DNA from 2 places in the Brevibacillus sp. NRRL NRS-603 genome. Region 2 is predicted to be linked to the other one. Evidence: predicted binding sites of a transcription regulator. Region 2 holds the regulator's gene; the other holds the start of a gene.
What was found. The regulator CtsR, encoded in region 2, represses protease genes until heat stress. The targets are predictions, from matches to a motif close to ATGGTCAATAAAGGTCAAACA.

Region 1 (7,983 bases), on a different contig from region 2:
GGTGTCCAACAAGCTCTATCCTTGCTGTGCAGTCTTCCTTTTCCAAATGGCAAAGAAACGATTCTGATTGAGCAACCCAGCTACCACCTTTTCATTGAGAGCTTGCAAGTACGGAAGCATCCTGTCGTCGGAATCAAGCGCACCGCCCAAGGAATCGATTTAGAAGAGCTGGAGTCTGTGTTCCGAACGGGAGAAATCAAGTTTTTCTATACGATACCTCGCTATCATAGCCCGCTTGGCACATCGTACAGCCGAAAGGACAAACAGCACATTGTGGAGCTTGCCCAACAGTACGATGTCTATATCGTGGAAGACGATTACATGGCAGATCTTGAGCATGACAGCAAAGCCGATCCCCTCTTTGCCTATGACCGCTATTCTCGCACCATCTATGTAAAAAGCTATTCCAAAATTATTTTTCCCGGGCTGCGTCTGGGTGTAGCCGTTATACCTGACGAGCTAAAGGATTCCTTCAACCAGCACAAACGACTCATGGATATCGACAGCTCCATGCTTTCTCAAGCTGCATTGGAAATTTACTTAAAAAGCGGAATGTTCGAGCGTCACAAGCAAAAAATACGGAGTTCCTATCATCGGCGATCCAACCTGCTGATGGCGTCCTTGAACCATTTCGCGGCGAAGGAAGAGCATCTGTTCACCTTTTTGCCCCTTGCGTATCCGGGGATTCATACGCACATTGTTTTGAACGATTCCACCCCAGTTCCTGCTGTTATCAGCCAGCTAAAAAAACGCTCGATCCTCGTGGATTCTATTGATAAAAATTACTTGGTGGGCTTTCCGCAAGAAAATATTTTGAAGCTGAATGTGTCCTATGCCAAGGAAGCAGTGATTGAGCAAGGGATTGACGTGTTGATGGATGTGCTACGCCGCATGCACCGCTAACCTATCCGCCTTAAGTCGTAGATAAAATCCGGCAAGGGTGCGTTTTTGGACAACAACGAAATCTCGATAATGGAACTATTGAGTAACCAGAAAACGATCTACATCGTATTATCAAATACAAAGAACATGGTTTACCCGGATGATTCTCTGGTATAAATTGTTTCAAAATGCAAGAATTGTGGTATATCGTTGTATAGTAAGTGAATCCCAATTCAAAAAAATTCGTTCCATAGTCGGCCAGTTTGAAGTAGAATCGCATCTAGACACAAATAATTTACCTGGTACGATTCGTTTGAGTTGATGACTGGCAGTTAACGATAGAATGACAAAGGAGAAATAGATGTTTCAGAACATTTTAGATTTCTTAATGGAATACGGCTATTTGGGAATGTTCATCCATTCTTTTGCAGACGCAGTCATCTTTCCCGTTCCTGCCTTCTTTCTTCAAGTGCCACTCAGTCTCGTTGATCCTTCGCAGGCATTGTGGATTGCTACAGTAGGCTACATCGCTTGTCTCATAGGGACTCCCGTCGGTTATTTTATCGGTAAAGTACTAGGCAAATCCGTTCTGTACAAAATCCTCAAGAAGGAATGGATTGACTCTGCAACTGAGATGTTTCAAAAGAAGGGCGAAGTCGCGATCTTCATTGGTTCATTTACACCGATTCCGTTTAAAGTATTTACAATTATGTCGGGTTGCTTGAAATTCCCTTTGTGGAAATTGATCGGGTATGCCGCAATTGGACGGGCAGTCAAATTTTACGCAGTCGGATTCTTGTTTTATTTTTACGGTAAAATGGCGGAAAATATGGTCCATAACGTTTCTCTCTATATCTTTCTCACCGTGGTACCGCTCATCTTGATCGGATTATGGGTGAAGAAAATCGTCACCAAGCGCCGCCAGCTGAAAATGGAAAGTGCTGGCGTCAGCAATGGCATCAATGAGAAAGCCATGAATAAATAAAAAAGAACTTAAAAAGCAAAGAAACCCCAGATCGGGGTTTCTTTTTTTTACGACTGTTATCCTTTTTTCACACGAATTACATCATCCTCGACATCAATGACCATAGCTGTCACATTGTCTTCCTCCATCACCAGATCCGCAATGCCATCCTCGACGTATTGCTGAATCACGCGACGCAATGGACGTGCCCCGAAGGAAGGGTTGTAGCCCAGCTCAGCCAGCTTTTCTTTTGCAGCATCTGCCACGCTGATTTCCATTCCTTGCTCAGACAGATTGCCCATGACATCTTGCAACAGCAGATCGACGATTTTGACCAAATCGTGTTTTTCCAAATGAGCAAAGGAAATGATCGAGTCGAAGCGGTTCAGGAACTCCGGTTTGAAGTACGCTCCCAGAGAATCCAGCACAGTGGCAGGCTCGGGCGCTTGAGCTCCAAAGCCAACGGAGATTTTACGCTCGCTCACACCGGCATTGCTCGTTGCAATGATGACTGTCTCCTTAAAATTCACCGTGCGGCCCTGACTGTCTGTCAGACGACCATCCTCCAGAATTTGCAGGAACATGTGCATCACGTCCGGATGTGCTTTTTCGATCTCATCCAGCAGGATAATGCTGTACGGATTGCGGCGTACGCGCTCTGTGAGTTGACCTGCTTCTTCATGTCCGACGTAGCCTGGAGGAGAACCGATCAATTTGGATACGGAGTGCTTCTCCATGTACTCGCTCATATCGAGGCGGATCATGGAATCACGGGTACCAAACAGCTCCTCAGCCAGCACTTTGGACAGCTCTGTCTTCCCTACGCCAGTCGGTCCAACGAACAGGAAGGATGCGATCGGTCTGTTTTTCGGTTTCAGGCCTGCACGACTGCGTCGAATCGCCTTTGCTACTTGTGTGACCGCCTCAGACTGACCAATGACTTTTGCTTCTAAATGAGCTGCCAGGTTCTTCATTTTCATCTGCTCATCACTTTGCAGCTTCGTAACAGGAATCCCAGTCTTTTGCTCGATCAAGGCTTGGATGTCCGTGATGTCAACCTGGACACGTTGCTCCTTGCCCTCCATCTGATCCAGCTTCTCTAAAATAGCCGCTTCCTCGTCTCTCAGACGGGCAGCTCGTTCGTATGCCTCTTGCTCCGTCGCTTCCTTTTTCTCCTGATTGATTTGCGCCAGCCGTTCATGCAGCTCTGTCGTATCAACCGCGGAGGATCTCAGGTTCAAGCGCGAGCCCACTTCATCCATGAGATCAATCGCCTTGTCAGGCAAGAATCGATCCTGGATGTAACGATGGGAGTATTCCACGGAGGCACGGATGACATCATCCGAGTAAGCGACTTGGTGGAATGCTTCGTATTTCGGACGCAATCCTTTTAAAATCTCGATGGCTTGTTCTACGGTTGGTTCCTTGACCATGACTGGCTGCAGGCGACGCTCCAGAGCAGCGTCTTTTTCAATCACGCGATACTCTTTTAGCGTAGTTGCCCCAATCAGCTGCAACTCACCGCGAGCCAGTGCAGGCTTCAGGATGTTTCCTGCATCCATAGATCCTTCTGCAGAGCCTGCTCCCACCAAGAGATGAATCTCATCCACAAACAGGATGACGTTCTTGCGTTTTTGCAGCTCGGCAATCACTTGCTTCATTTTTTCCTCGAACTGTCCGCGAATTCCCGTCCCTGCAACCAGAGAGGCGACATCCAAAATGTACACCTGCTTGTTTTTCAGCTTAGTCGGTACTTGCCCTTCCGTAATACGCAGGGCGAGACCTTCCGCAATCGCCGTCTTCCCGACCCCTGGCTCTCCGATGAGAACTGGATTGTTCTTGTTGCGTCGGTTCAAAATCTCAATGACACGCTCAATTTCTTGTTCGCGTCCAATCACAGGATCAATCAGTCCGGCACGTGCCGAATCGTTGAGATTACGCCCCAGGTCATCGAGGATGCCTCCGCCACGCTCGGGTGCTTGTGGTCGCGGTTGACCGGAAGATTTGCCAGGATTCATAGAGCCTTGGGCAAAGCCTTGCAGGAACTCATCCAGTCCAGAGAAGGAAGAGAAAGGACTAAAGCCCATGCCCACTCCCATTTTGTTGGTCAGCTTTGTTTTGCAATCCTGGCACAGATCGTACTTTTGTTGCTGATTTTGTACACGTATATGAACAGTCACAGTTGCTTCACGTTGTTTGCAAATTTCACAATGCATATTCAATCCCCCCAAAAGCGTTGTTTTGGAATTCAGAAGATCTTTGACCTTTTCTGACCTTCGTTGACTTTATTATAGTTTGACCTTCTTTGACTTTCAAGAGGGATTGTATGGTTTTTTACACTTTGCTTCTTTGCAGGTAGGGAACGATTGAAAGTAACCCGATAACAGCTAAACAAGCACCTACCCACAATGGTGAGACAAGTCCATAGCCACTGCTGATCCCGATCCCACCCAAGGAAGAACCAATGGCAACACCCATTGTAATAAAGGAAGTATGCACCGTGTTTACCATCGTTCCACTGCCTGCTGTATTCATGACGCGTGCGATCATGGCCGGATTCATCGCTACACCCGTCAACCCAATCAGGACAATGGACAGCACAGCGATCCATTTATTTTCGGCACCTACGGCAAACAGAACTAATGCCGATAAGAGTATGCTTAATCCCGCTACAAGGATTCGCATGGGAAAACGGTCAGCAAGTCTGCCAATTACGACATTTCCGATCACGGTCGCGATGCCGTAAAGGGCAAGCAAATACGGGATACTCGCATCCGAAAATGCCGTTACACCGGTAAGAATCGGAGTAAAATAACTAAACGCTGCGAACGTACCGCCAATGATTAGCATACTCGTTGCATACGCAGCCCAAAGGTGCGGATTTTGAAAACTGGCAAGCTCATCCTTTCCATTCATCTGGTCTTTTTGTGCGGAGGAAGGGAGCAACCATTGAATCAAGACCCCTGATAATAATACGACTACCGCAACAGCCCAAAAGCTCATTCTCCAGCCGAAATATTGTGCAATCACGGTTGTCAGAGGGAGCCCGATGACAGTAGCAATCATTAAGCCTGCCAAAACAATCGAAGCGGCCTTTCCCCGTGATTGAGGGGGAACCAAGCTGGCTGAAATACTGACGGAGATGCCAAACGCTGCGGATGAAGCGATACCCGTTAGGATACGAGCAAGCATCATCGACTCGTAATTCCAAGCTATTGCCCCTAACGCTTGACCAATAAAGAAGACGGCAACCAAAGAAAGCAGCGCTTGTTTTCGGCGAATGTGCAAGAGAGTTGCTGTCAGGACGGGACCTCCTATCACCATTGCCCCCGCATACGCCGTAATAAAATATCCGATGGATGGGATCGACACGCCAAAATCATCGGCAAGCTCATTCATCATCCCAGCCACCATAAATTCAGAAGTCGTCATCGCAAAAATCGCTACCGCTAACAAATAAATCATCGACGGCATAAAGGAACACTCCTCGTCTAATTATTGTAACAATCGGTACAAAAATCACTCAAAAAAAGAGCGCATTACGCGCCAAAGATAGATTCTATAGTGCCATTCATGATTTGTTCAGCCAATGTCCGATTTTGTGTGGATGTATTCAACACACGAAAGCCGTAGTAGCTGCTTAAAAATAAGCTGGCCAAATCCACCGCGGATCGTTTTTTGGCGATTTCACCCGTTCGCAAGCCTTCCTCCATCACTTTTTCCATAGTTTGCTTGAGAAGTTCAACATGTCTCGAGACGATTTCTTCAATCTTGGGATCGTCTTTTGCCCGTTCCAATCCCGCATTGATCAGCAAACATCCCTTTGGATTCATTGATTCAAAGTCTTCCACCAATGCCCAATCTAAAAAATTTTGCAGCCGTTCTTTCACGGAACCCGGGCTTTCCAATAATGCCCGCTGTTCACGAATCCCGGTATCGTGATAGTGTTCCACCACCGCCAGATAAAGGTCCTGTTTGCTGCCAAACGTATTGTACAAGCTGCCTTTTCCTAGTCCAGTATCACTGCATAAATCATGTGTCGAACAACCATTGTAGCCTTTTGACCAAAATGTTTTCATGGCCACATCTACGATGGACGTGTAATCAAAATCACGAGGTCTGCCGCGTTTGCTCACCGGAATCCTCCTTTCGTTTCCAACTGTTATGGAAATTTTACACATTATGTACCGAACGGTCAACAAATTAAATAGAAAAAGCCCATTTTGAAAATCATCTCTCAAAATAGGCTTGATCATTGATTATATCGTCTCTAAATCTGTTACTGTTTTTTCGTTTACTTGATCTCCAGTATTCAGCGTCGTCTTTGGTTCTAGCAATAATACATGAACCTCTTCCTCTGCAACTGGCATATGCTCTACACCTTTTGGAACAATGAGAAATTCCCCTTCGTTTAACCAAACATCTTTATCGCGAAACTTAATAAGCAGCTTCCCTTTCACTACGAAAAACATCTCATCTTCATTTTCATGCTGATGCCAGACAAACTCTCCTTTAAATTTCGCCAGCTTTACATAGGAGTCATTGATTTCGCCTACAATTTTGGGACTCCAATACTCATAGAATAACGAAAACTTTTCAGCTATATTGACCTTTTCCATCATTTTTCCCCTATTAAAAAGAATATGCTTGCACTTCATCGAAAGTAGGCAGGGATGGTTGAGCTCCGTTCCTAGTAACGACAATCGCTGCTACTTTGCTTGCGAAAGCGGCCGCTTCCGTTTCTGTCATTCCTTGTGTAATCCCAACCGCAAAAGCAGCTGTAAAGGAATCGCCTGCCGCAGTTGTATCCACCGGCTCTACGCGGAAAGCCGGGATATGGGTCGCTTCATCAGCGGTTACTAAGAGAGCGCCCTTTTCTCCCAACGTCACGATGACGCGTTTTGGTCCACCAGACAAAAGCTTTTTGGCTGCGGCATGCACTTCCTCTATCGTGGATACAGGCATTCCTGTGAGAATAGAAAGCTCTGTTTCATTTGGGGTTAAGGTATGTACATGGGTTAATAGCTCACTGGATAGCTCGCGTGCAGGTGCCGGATTTAAAATGACCAGCTTGCCGAGTCGAGCCGCCTCTTTGACTGTATATTCCACGACAGGCATCGGGATTTCCAGTTGGAGCAATACGACGTCGCTGTCCTTTAAAATAGCCAGATGGTCTGCAATGTGCTCAGAGCTAACGAGCGCATTCGCACCTGGAACGAGCACGATGTTATTTTCCCCATCATCACTTACATTGATAAAAGCCATGCCTGTCGTACCCGAGCATTTGATTCCCTCTATGTGGACGTGCGCATCCGTTAGCCCCTTGAGCATAACCCGGCCGTTCTCATCTTCTCCTACCATTCCGATCATGGAGACATGCGCACCCAGGCGAGAAGCCGCTACTGCCTGATTCGCTCCCTTTCCACCCGGAATCAGCTCGAAGTGATGGCTTGTAATCGTTTCTCCTGCTTTGGGCAAATGATGTACATGGGTTACGAGATCCATATTGATGCTTCCTACTACTGCGATTTTCACGACGAGCCCTCCTAGCTAATCTCGAACATGATGATTCGGTCGGTTACAAAATAGTGCTTTTCATCCGAGAAGTCAACGTATTTTCTTTAGGATTGTTCCTATGACTTGGAGCATAGCACATCCATTAGATATAATGAACAAATCTTCTATCATCCGGAGGTAAGCAGATGGAGCCGATTATCCAACATCCTTGGAATATTGATGAGCAAGAGGCCATCAACCTGCAGCGACAGCTAGCCCTGCAAGTGAAAAAAGTAGATCAACTAACGGACGTAAGCTTCGTCGCCGGTGTAGATGTCGCCTATCATGCCGAGTCTGATTTGTTAGTCGCTGGTGTCGTGATCCTCGACGCCACTTCCTTGCAAGTCGTCGAGTCTGTCGTCATTCAAGACACCGTCGAATTCCCGTATATTCCCGGCTTGTTCTCTTTTCGAGAGCTGCCTCCACTGGTACGAGCATTCAAGGAGCTCAAAACAACACCGCAGCTCGTCGTCTGCGACGGGCAAGGAATCGCCCATCCGCGAAGATTCGGACTAGCCAGTCATTTGGGCATCTTGTTTGACATTCCTACCATTGGCTGTGGAAAAACGAGACTGCTAGGT
Region 2 (7,983 bases):
GGGTTAGAAGAGATTAACATCCCTTTGAAAACCTTTGTGTTAACAGGGACAAACGACAAGCTGTACAATAAAGTGATAAATCGTACGTATCGGCATGAAGTCGTTCCGCTAAAATTCATCAATAACTTCCACGAATACTTGGAAACGGCTGATTTAATTGTCACCAAATCAGGCGGACTTACATCAGCTGAAGTAATGAGTAAACGGGTACCCATGATTATTTACAACCCTCTGCCTGGACAGGAAGAGCGGAACAGCCACTTTTTGCTCAACAACGGATGTGCGGTACACGCGAATCTATCCGAGCAGTTGATTTACTTTATCGATGAACTATTGCATAGCCCGTCCAAGGTGGAATACATGCGTAGAATGGGACAGAAAATCTCAAAGCCAGATGCTGCACAACGAATTACTGAGTTTATCATGGATGACATGAATATGTTGCCAGGAGAAGTAGAATAGCTGCCTAGCCAGACAAAATGGAGGAACCCATGACTGTACCATTCGCGATATTATTTGATATGGATGGCACGTTACTTCAAACAGAAAAGCTGTCGACCCCCGCATTTATTCGAACGTTTGACCAGCTTCGTCAAAAAGGACTATGGCAGGGGGAAACCCCAAACGAACGTGAACTGATCAATGTACTGGGAATGACAATTGAGCAGATTTGGGACAAATTGTTGCCAGACGCGAGTGAGGAAGCCATTCGCTCAGCAGACGCGTTCTTGCTAGATAATGAAATCCAGTTACTTAAAGAAAAAGTGACCGACCTCTATCCGGATGTAAAATCAACTCTGGAAAAGCTGCGTGAAAAAGGATTTGCTTTGTTTATAGCAAGCAATGGGCAGGAAGAGTACATCGATGCCATTTGTCAGGAATACGAGTTAAAGCCGCTGATGACCGACCTGTACTCGGCCGGCCGTTTCCGTACGCATTCCAAGAATGACCTAGTTGCAAAATTGTTGTCTGATTACAAAATCGGGCGAGCCATCATGGTAGGAGATCGTCACTCCGACGTGGAAGCAGGCAAGACAAACGGTTTATTTACCATTGGATGCGACTTTGGTTTTGCCAAACCAGGCGAGCTTGATGGGGCAGATGTCATCATCACCAGCTTCTCTCAGCTACTGAATCATTTGCCAGAAATCGACACCAATACGCAAAAACAAGCATAAACCATTCCTCAGGGAGTGGTTTTTTTGTTGATCATGTCCAAGTTTCAAGCGACCCTCTTTTGCCCACACTAGAATGTGTAAGGGACACTTGCGGGCACGCACTAAACCCATTATAATTAAAGTCAAAGATAGTCAAAGTCAATAGGTACCTCATAAGAAACATACACAGAGGAATAGGAGGCGATGACTTGCGTAATATCTCGGACATCATTGAACATCACTTGAAAAGCATCATTACAAACAGTCCCAATGGATCGATCGAGATTCAGCGTAGTGAGCTTGCCGACCATTTTCAATGTGTGCCGTCTCAGATTAATTACGTCATTAATACGCGCTTTACCGTTCAAAAAGGCTACATCGTAGAAAGTAAGCGCGGGGGCGGCGGGTATATTCGCATACGTAAGGTGCAGATTGTCAGCAAAGCACGCTTGCAGGAATTGCTAACAGAAGAACTGATTGGTGAGAGCATCAGTCAGAGCGTGGGAAATGCGATCGTAGAAAGACTATTAGAGGAAGGATTAGTCAACATCAGAGAAGCCACCTTGATGAAAATCGCTACCTCGCGAAACGTATTGACCCTAGAAGCTGAATTGCGGGATCGTTTGCGGGCAAATATTTTAAAGCAGATGATCGCAGCAATCTTGTTGAAGTAAAAGGAGGTAGGATGTTATGAACTGTGAGGAATGCGGAAAACGACCGGCGACACTTCATTTGACGAAAATCGTCAATGGCGAAAAAACCGAATACCATATTTGCGAGCAGTGTGCTCATGAAAAAGGGGACGTCTTTACCGGCTTTCACAACTTCAGCATCAACAATCTCCTGTCAGGACTTTTAAAATTTGATCCCATGCAAAAGAATGGACGCGAAACGGCAACGAATAAGCCGCTTCAATGCGAAACATGTGGACTCACATATGCTCAATTCAGTAAAAGCGGCCGATTTGGCTGTAGTGATTGCTACACCTTTTTGGGGGATCGACTGGACCCACTTTTCCGCCGGATTCATGGAAACACACAGCATAGTGGAAAAGTACCAGAGCGTACCGGTAGCAAACTAAAGATCCGTAAAGAGCTGGAGCAACTAAAGCAAGCGCTGCAAAGTCATGTCGCCAGTGAAGAGTTCGAGAAGGCAGCAGAAATGCGTGATCGAATTCGAGCATTGGAACAAAAAATGGCCCAATCGTAGCAAGGGAGGTTAGCTGGTTATGTCCCAAAAGCAGTTTATGCAAAACCCGTGGAGCAATTGGATGAAAGGAGAAGGTCCCGATTCCGACATTGTCATCAGTACACGGCTGCGTATCGCCCGTAACCTGCGCCAGCACCCTTTTCCGTTATTGGCAACGGACTCGCAGGGCGAGGAAGTCGTCAGAAAGATAACGGAAGTAAGCGATTCGGAGGCAATGCGCAAACGGCATCAGCTTCAGGTCATCCATATGGATCAAATTAACCCGTTAGAAAAACGCGTGCTCGTAGAAAAGCATCTGATTAGCCCTCACCTGGCAGAGGAATCTCGCAAAGGTGCCGTATTGCTTCGGGAAGATGAGTCTGTGAGCATTATGGTTAATGAAGAAGACCACATTCGAATACAGGTACTATTACCCGGGTTTCGTTTGAACGAGGCATGGGAAATAGGTACGAAGATAGACGACATTTTTGAGAAAAGCTTGAACTACGCATTCGACGAAACACGAGGATATCTTACAAGCTGTCCAACCAATGTGGGTACGGGAATTCGTGCATCTGTGATGCTGCACTTGCCCGCTCTGGTGATGACGCAGCAGATCAGCAGAATTTTACAGGCAATTAATCAAGTTGGTCTGGTCGTTAGAGGAATTTACGGAGAGGGCAGCGAAGCTCTAGGGAATCTTTTTCAGTTATCCAATCAGGTCACACTGGGGATGTCTGAGTCGGATATCCTTTCCAATCTTTACGGTGTAGCCAGACAGATTATTGAGCAAGAGCGTGTGGCACGAACTTATTTGCTGGAGCATACCCGGGTTTCTTTGGAGGATCGGATTTTTCGGTCGTATGGTATCTTGATGTATGCCCGCACGGTAGAGTCCAAGGAAGCGGCTCAACGTTTATCCGATGTACGTCTAGGGATTGATCTAGGTATCATTCCTAATGTATCTCCGCTCGTTCTAAACGAACTGTTGGTCACGACACAGCCAGGGTTTTTACAACACCACGCTGGTCAAAAGCTTACTCCGGACCAACGCGACGAAAGAAGGGCAAGGCTGATCCGAGAGCGTCTGCGCGTAGTAGAATCACAAGGGTAATGGTATCACGCAATTGTTAACCATATAGAGAATAAACACGGTTATACGGAGGTGTACGATATGATGTTTGGACGTTTTACAGAACGAGCACAAAAAGTACTGGCGCTTGCCCTGGAAGAGGCGGTTCGTCTCGGGCACAAAGATATTGGGACAGAGCATGTGCTGCTGGGACTCATTCGAGAAGGCGAAGGGATTGCTGCAAAGGCACTGCAATCACTTGGGCTTGGCCTCGATAAAATCCAGAGTGAAGTGGAGTCGTTAATCGGGCGAGGAACGGAGCAGTCCGGTAGTAATTACACACCAAACTATACACCTCGCGCCAAAAAGGTCATTGAACTGTCGATGGACGAAGCCCGCAAATTGGGTCATACCTATGTGGGGACTGAACATATTCTGCTTGGCTTGATCCGTGAAGGAGAAGGCATTGCTGCGAGAATCATGAACAATTTGGGCGTTAGCCTGAACAAGGCACGCCAACAGGTGCTCCAGCTGCTTGGCAGCTCGGAAATGATGGCATCTCATCAACCGTCTGGAGGGAACCCAGCGGCGAATACACCGACACTGGACGGCTTGGCAAGGGATCTGACTGCAATCGCTCGTGATGGCGGGCTGGACCCGGTCATCGGTCGCCAAAAAGAAATCGAGCGTGTGATCCAAGTACTTAGCAGACGTACCAAGAACAACCCTGTTTTGATTGGGGAGCCTGGTGTAGGGAAAACAGCTATCGCAGAAGGTCTTGCCCAAAAAATCGTGAACAACGAAATTCCGGAAACCCTTCGTGATAAACGCGTCATGACACTGGATATGGGAACCGTTGTTGCGGGTACCAAATATCGCGGTGAGTTCGAAGATCGTCTGAAAAAAATCATGGACGAAATTCGCCAAGCAGGAAACATCATCCTGTTTATTGATGAGCTGCATACCTTGATTGGTGCAGGTGGAGCAGAAGGCGCAATCGATGCCTCCAACATTTTGAAGCCTGCCCTGGCACGTGGCGAGCTACAGTGCGTAGGTGCTACTACGCTGGATGAATATCGCAAGTACATTGAAAAAGACGCGGCATTGGAGCGTCGTTTCCAACCGATTCAGGTTGATGAACCGACAGCAGAGGATGCTATCCGTATCCTGCATGGCCTTCGTGATCGTTACGAAGCCCACCATCGTGTCAAAATTACCGATGAAGCAATCGAGCAGGCAGTAAAATTGTCTGACCGCTATATTACGGAACGCTTCCTGCCTGACAAGGCTATCGACTTGGTCGACGAGGCGGCATCTAAGGTCCGCTTGCAATCCTTTACGGTTCCGCCAAACCTCAAAGAGCTGGAGGGACGTCTGGAAGAGGTGCGCAAGGAAAAAGACGCTGCCGTCCAATCACAAGAGTTCGAGGAAGCAGCAGCACTTCGCGATCAGGAGCAAAAACTGCGTGAAGAACTGGATAAAACGAAAAAAGACTGGAAAGAGCGTCAAGGCCAGCTGAACATGGAGGTTACGCCAGAAGACATCGCACAAGTAGTAGCGAGCTGGACGGGTATCCCTGTGTTGAAGCTGAAGGAAGAAGAAACAGAGCGCTTGCTGAAGATGGAAGAGATTTTGCACGATCGCGTCATTGGTCAAGATGAGGCAGTCAAATCCATTTCGCGTGCGATCCGCCGTGCCCGTGCTGGTTTGAAAGATCCAAAACGCCCAATCGGCTCGTTTATCTTCCTGGGACCTACCGGTGTGGGTAAAACCGAATTGGCTCGTGCCGTGGCAGAGACGCTTTTCGGTGACGAGGATGCCATGATTCGTGTAGATATGTCCGAGTACATGGAGAAGCATTCCACCGCACGTCTGGTAGGTGCCCCTCCTGGCTACGTAGGCTTTGACGAAGGCGGTCAGCTGACCGAAAAAGTTCGTCGCAAGCCTTACTCCGTCATTTTGCTGGACGAAATCGAGAAAGCCCACCCAGACGTATTCAACATCCTCTTGCAAGTATTGGATGATGGTCGTCTGACAGACTCCAAGGGACGTACGGTTGATTTCCGCAACACGGTTGTCATCATGACTTCCAACGTCGGAGCCAGCATGATCAAGAAAAATACGACGCTCGGCTTCACGACCAACGATTCGGAAAGAAAGTATCAGGATATGAAGGACAAAGTCATGGATGAGCTGAAGAAGAGCTTCCGTCCTGAGTTCTTGAACCGTATTGATGAAGTCATCGTGTTCCACTCTTTGGAGCAAGAGCACATCGAGCAAATCGTATCGCTCATGACAGAAGAGCTGCGTAAACGTTTGAAAGAGCAGGACATTGATTTCCAATTGACCGAAGAAGCCAAGAAAGTATTGGCAAAAGAGGGCTTTGATCCGGCCTATGGTGCGCGTCCTCTGCGTCGAGCTATCCAGCGTCACATCGAGGATAATTTGTCCGAGGAATTGCTCAAGGGTACGATCAGTAAAGGCGATACCGTCAATATCGAAGCCGAAGAAGGCAAGCTGGTAGTCAAGCGCCTCGAAAAAACGAAATCGTAAACTGTTGAAACGTAATAGAATGCCTCCTGATTCGGGAGGTATTCTTTTTTTGGGTGCGTAATTATGATAAAAGTAGAGAAAGAAATCCAAGTGAGGGTGCGATTATGTCAAAGTATAAAACGAAATACGCGTGTCAAGAATGTGGCTATGAATCGCCAAAATGGATGGGGAAATGTCCGGGTTGCAGCAGCTGGAACACCCTAGTAGAGGAAGTGACGGTAAAAAATGCACATCGTCACGAAGGACTGAGCGGCGGTCAGCGCCAATCTGCGATTCCATTGACCCAGGTAGCCAGTGAAGAAGAGCCGCGCATGGATACGACGATCGGAGAATTAAATCGTGTTCTTGGTGGTGGACTTGTGCCGGGCTCACTCATTTTAGTTGGGGGAGACCCCGGAATCGGGAAATCGACATTGCTCTTGCAGACATCTTTTGCCTTGGCTCATCAAGGGGCGAAGGTTCTTTATGTATCTGGAGAGGAGTCGGCAAAGCAGATCAAAATTCGCGCGGATCGACTCCATTTGCAAACGCCGCCGATGTTTGTATTGGCAGAAAATGATTTGGATTTGATCGAACAGCATATTAATCAAGTAGACCCGGATGTGCTGATTATTGACTCGATCCAGACTGTTTTCCACCCGACGATTCAATCGGCTGCGGGGAGCGTTGCACAAGTGCGGGAGGCTACTGCCCAATTGATGCGGATTGCAAAAGGGAAAGGGATTGGTACCTTTATCGTCGGTCACGTAACCAAGGAAGGCTCCATCGCTGGTCCGCGTATGCTTGAGCACATGGTAGATGCTGTTCTCTATTTTGAAGGGGAGCGCCACAATACGTTTCGAATTTTACGCGCCGTCAAAAACCGTTTTGGTTCGACAAACGAAATCGGTATTTTCGAGATGAAGGATCGCGGTTTGGAGGAAGTGGCGAATCCATCTGAAATATTTTTGGCAGAGCGTCCATTTGGTGTTGCGGGTTCCACAGTCGTAGCCAGTATGGAGGGTACACGTCCCGTTTTGGTGGAGCTGCAAGCTCTCGTTGCCCCGACCAGCTTTGTGACCCCGCGGAGAACGGCAACAGGTGTAGATCATCAGCGTGTGGCGATGATCATGGCCGTGTTGGAAAAGCGCATGGGCATGATGCTACAAAATCAGGATGCTTATGTAAACGTAGCGGGTGGGGTCAGATTGGATGAGCCAGCAGTTGATTTGGCGATAGCCGTAAGCATTGCAAGCAGTTTCCGTGACCACGCCACCAATCCGCATGATGTCGTTATCGGAGAAATTGGCTTGACTGGTGAGGTGCGCGGTGTATCTCGTATTGAGCAACGAGTGCGAGAAGCACATAAATTAGGCTTTAAACGTGTTATCATCCCGGAGAAAAACATCCGCGGTCTGGATGCGCCAGCAGATATTCAAGTAATTGGTGTGAGCAATATTGCCGATGCGTTGAATGAGGTGATAAGGAGGTAGGAGTGGGCATGCAGGGGAACATCAAAAGAACTCCGCAATTCGGTGATGTGCTTCGTCTCGTGGCACCCGGCACACAGCTTCGTGAAGGGTTGGAAAATGTTTTACGGGCAAAAACCGGGGGCTTGATTGTTATTGGATGCGGTCCAGAGATGAAGTCGATTGTCGATGGCGGTTTTTCCATCAATTGTGATTTTTCTCCTGCCCATTTGTATGAATTAGCGAAGATGGATGGGGCGATCATAGTAAGTGAAGACGCAAAACGCATCCTGTACGCGAATACGCAAATCTTCCCACCCTCCTCAATCCCCACGAGCGAGACGGGGACACGGCATCGTACAGCACAACGCACGGCCATTCAAACGAATCATCTGGTCATCGCTATCTCTCAGCGTAGGAATGTGATCACACTCTACCAGGGGAATTTCCGGTATGTCTTAAGCGAAATCAGCGTCATTTTGGCCAAGGCGAATCAGGCTGTATCTACCCTTGAGAAATACAAGGCCGTGTTGGATCAAGCTTTGACGAATCTCGGTGCGTTAGA

Region 1: the regulator CtsR is predicted to act here: its motif matches at 4,103-4,123, upstream of C7R94_RS05315 (ATP-dependent Clp protease ATP-binding subunit).

The regions. Positions count from the first base shown of each region.
Region 1 is NZ_PXZN01000009.1:134,439-142,421, reverse strand. It holds gene C7R94_RS05325 (aminotransferase-like domain-containing protein) at 1-903, shown strand, start outside; gene C7R94_RS05320 (YqaA family protein) at 1,244-1,867, shown strand; gene C7R94_RS05315 (ATP-dependent Clp protease ATP-binding subunit) at 1,924-4,062, opposite strand; gene C7R94_RS05310 (MFS transporter) at 4,181-5,320, opposite strand; gene C7R94_RS05305 (TetR/AcrR family transcriptional regulator) at 5,386-5,982, opposite strand; gene C7R94_RS05300 (cupin domain-containing protein) at 6,106-6,468, opposite strand; gene rbsK (ribokinase) at 6,479-7,381, opposite strand; gene nfi (deoxyribonuclease V) at 7,549-7,983, shown strand, end outside.
Region 2 is NZ_PXZN01000032.1:105,878-113,860, reverse strand. It holds gene C7R94_RS23230 (MGDG synthase family glycosyltransferase) at 1-462, shown strand, start outside; gene C7R94_RS23225 (HAD hydrolase-like protein) at 492-1,178, shown strand; gene C7R94_RS23220 (CtsR family transcriptional regulator) at 1,367-1,831, shown strand; gene mcsA (protein-arginine kinase activator protein McsA) at 1,848-2,366, shown strand; gene mcsB (protein-arginine kinase McsB) at 2,386-3,459, shown strand; gene C7R94_RS23205 (ATP-dependent Clp protease ATP-binding subunit) at 3,520-5,970, shown strand; gene radA (DNA repair protein RadA) at 6,075-7,442, shown strand; gene disA (DNA integrity scanning diadenylate cyclase DisA) at 7,451-7,983, shown strand, end outside.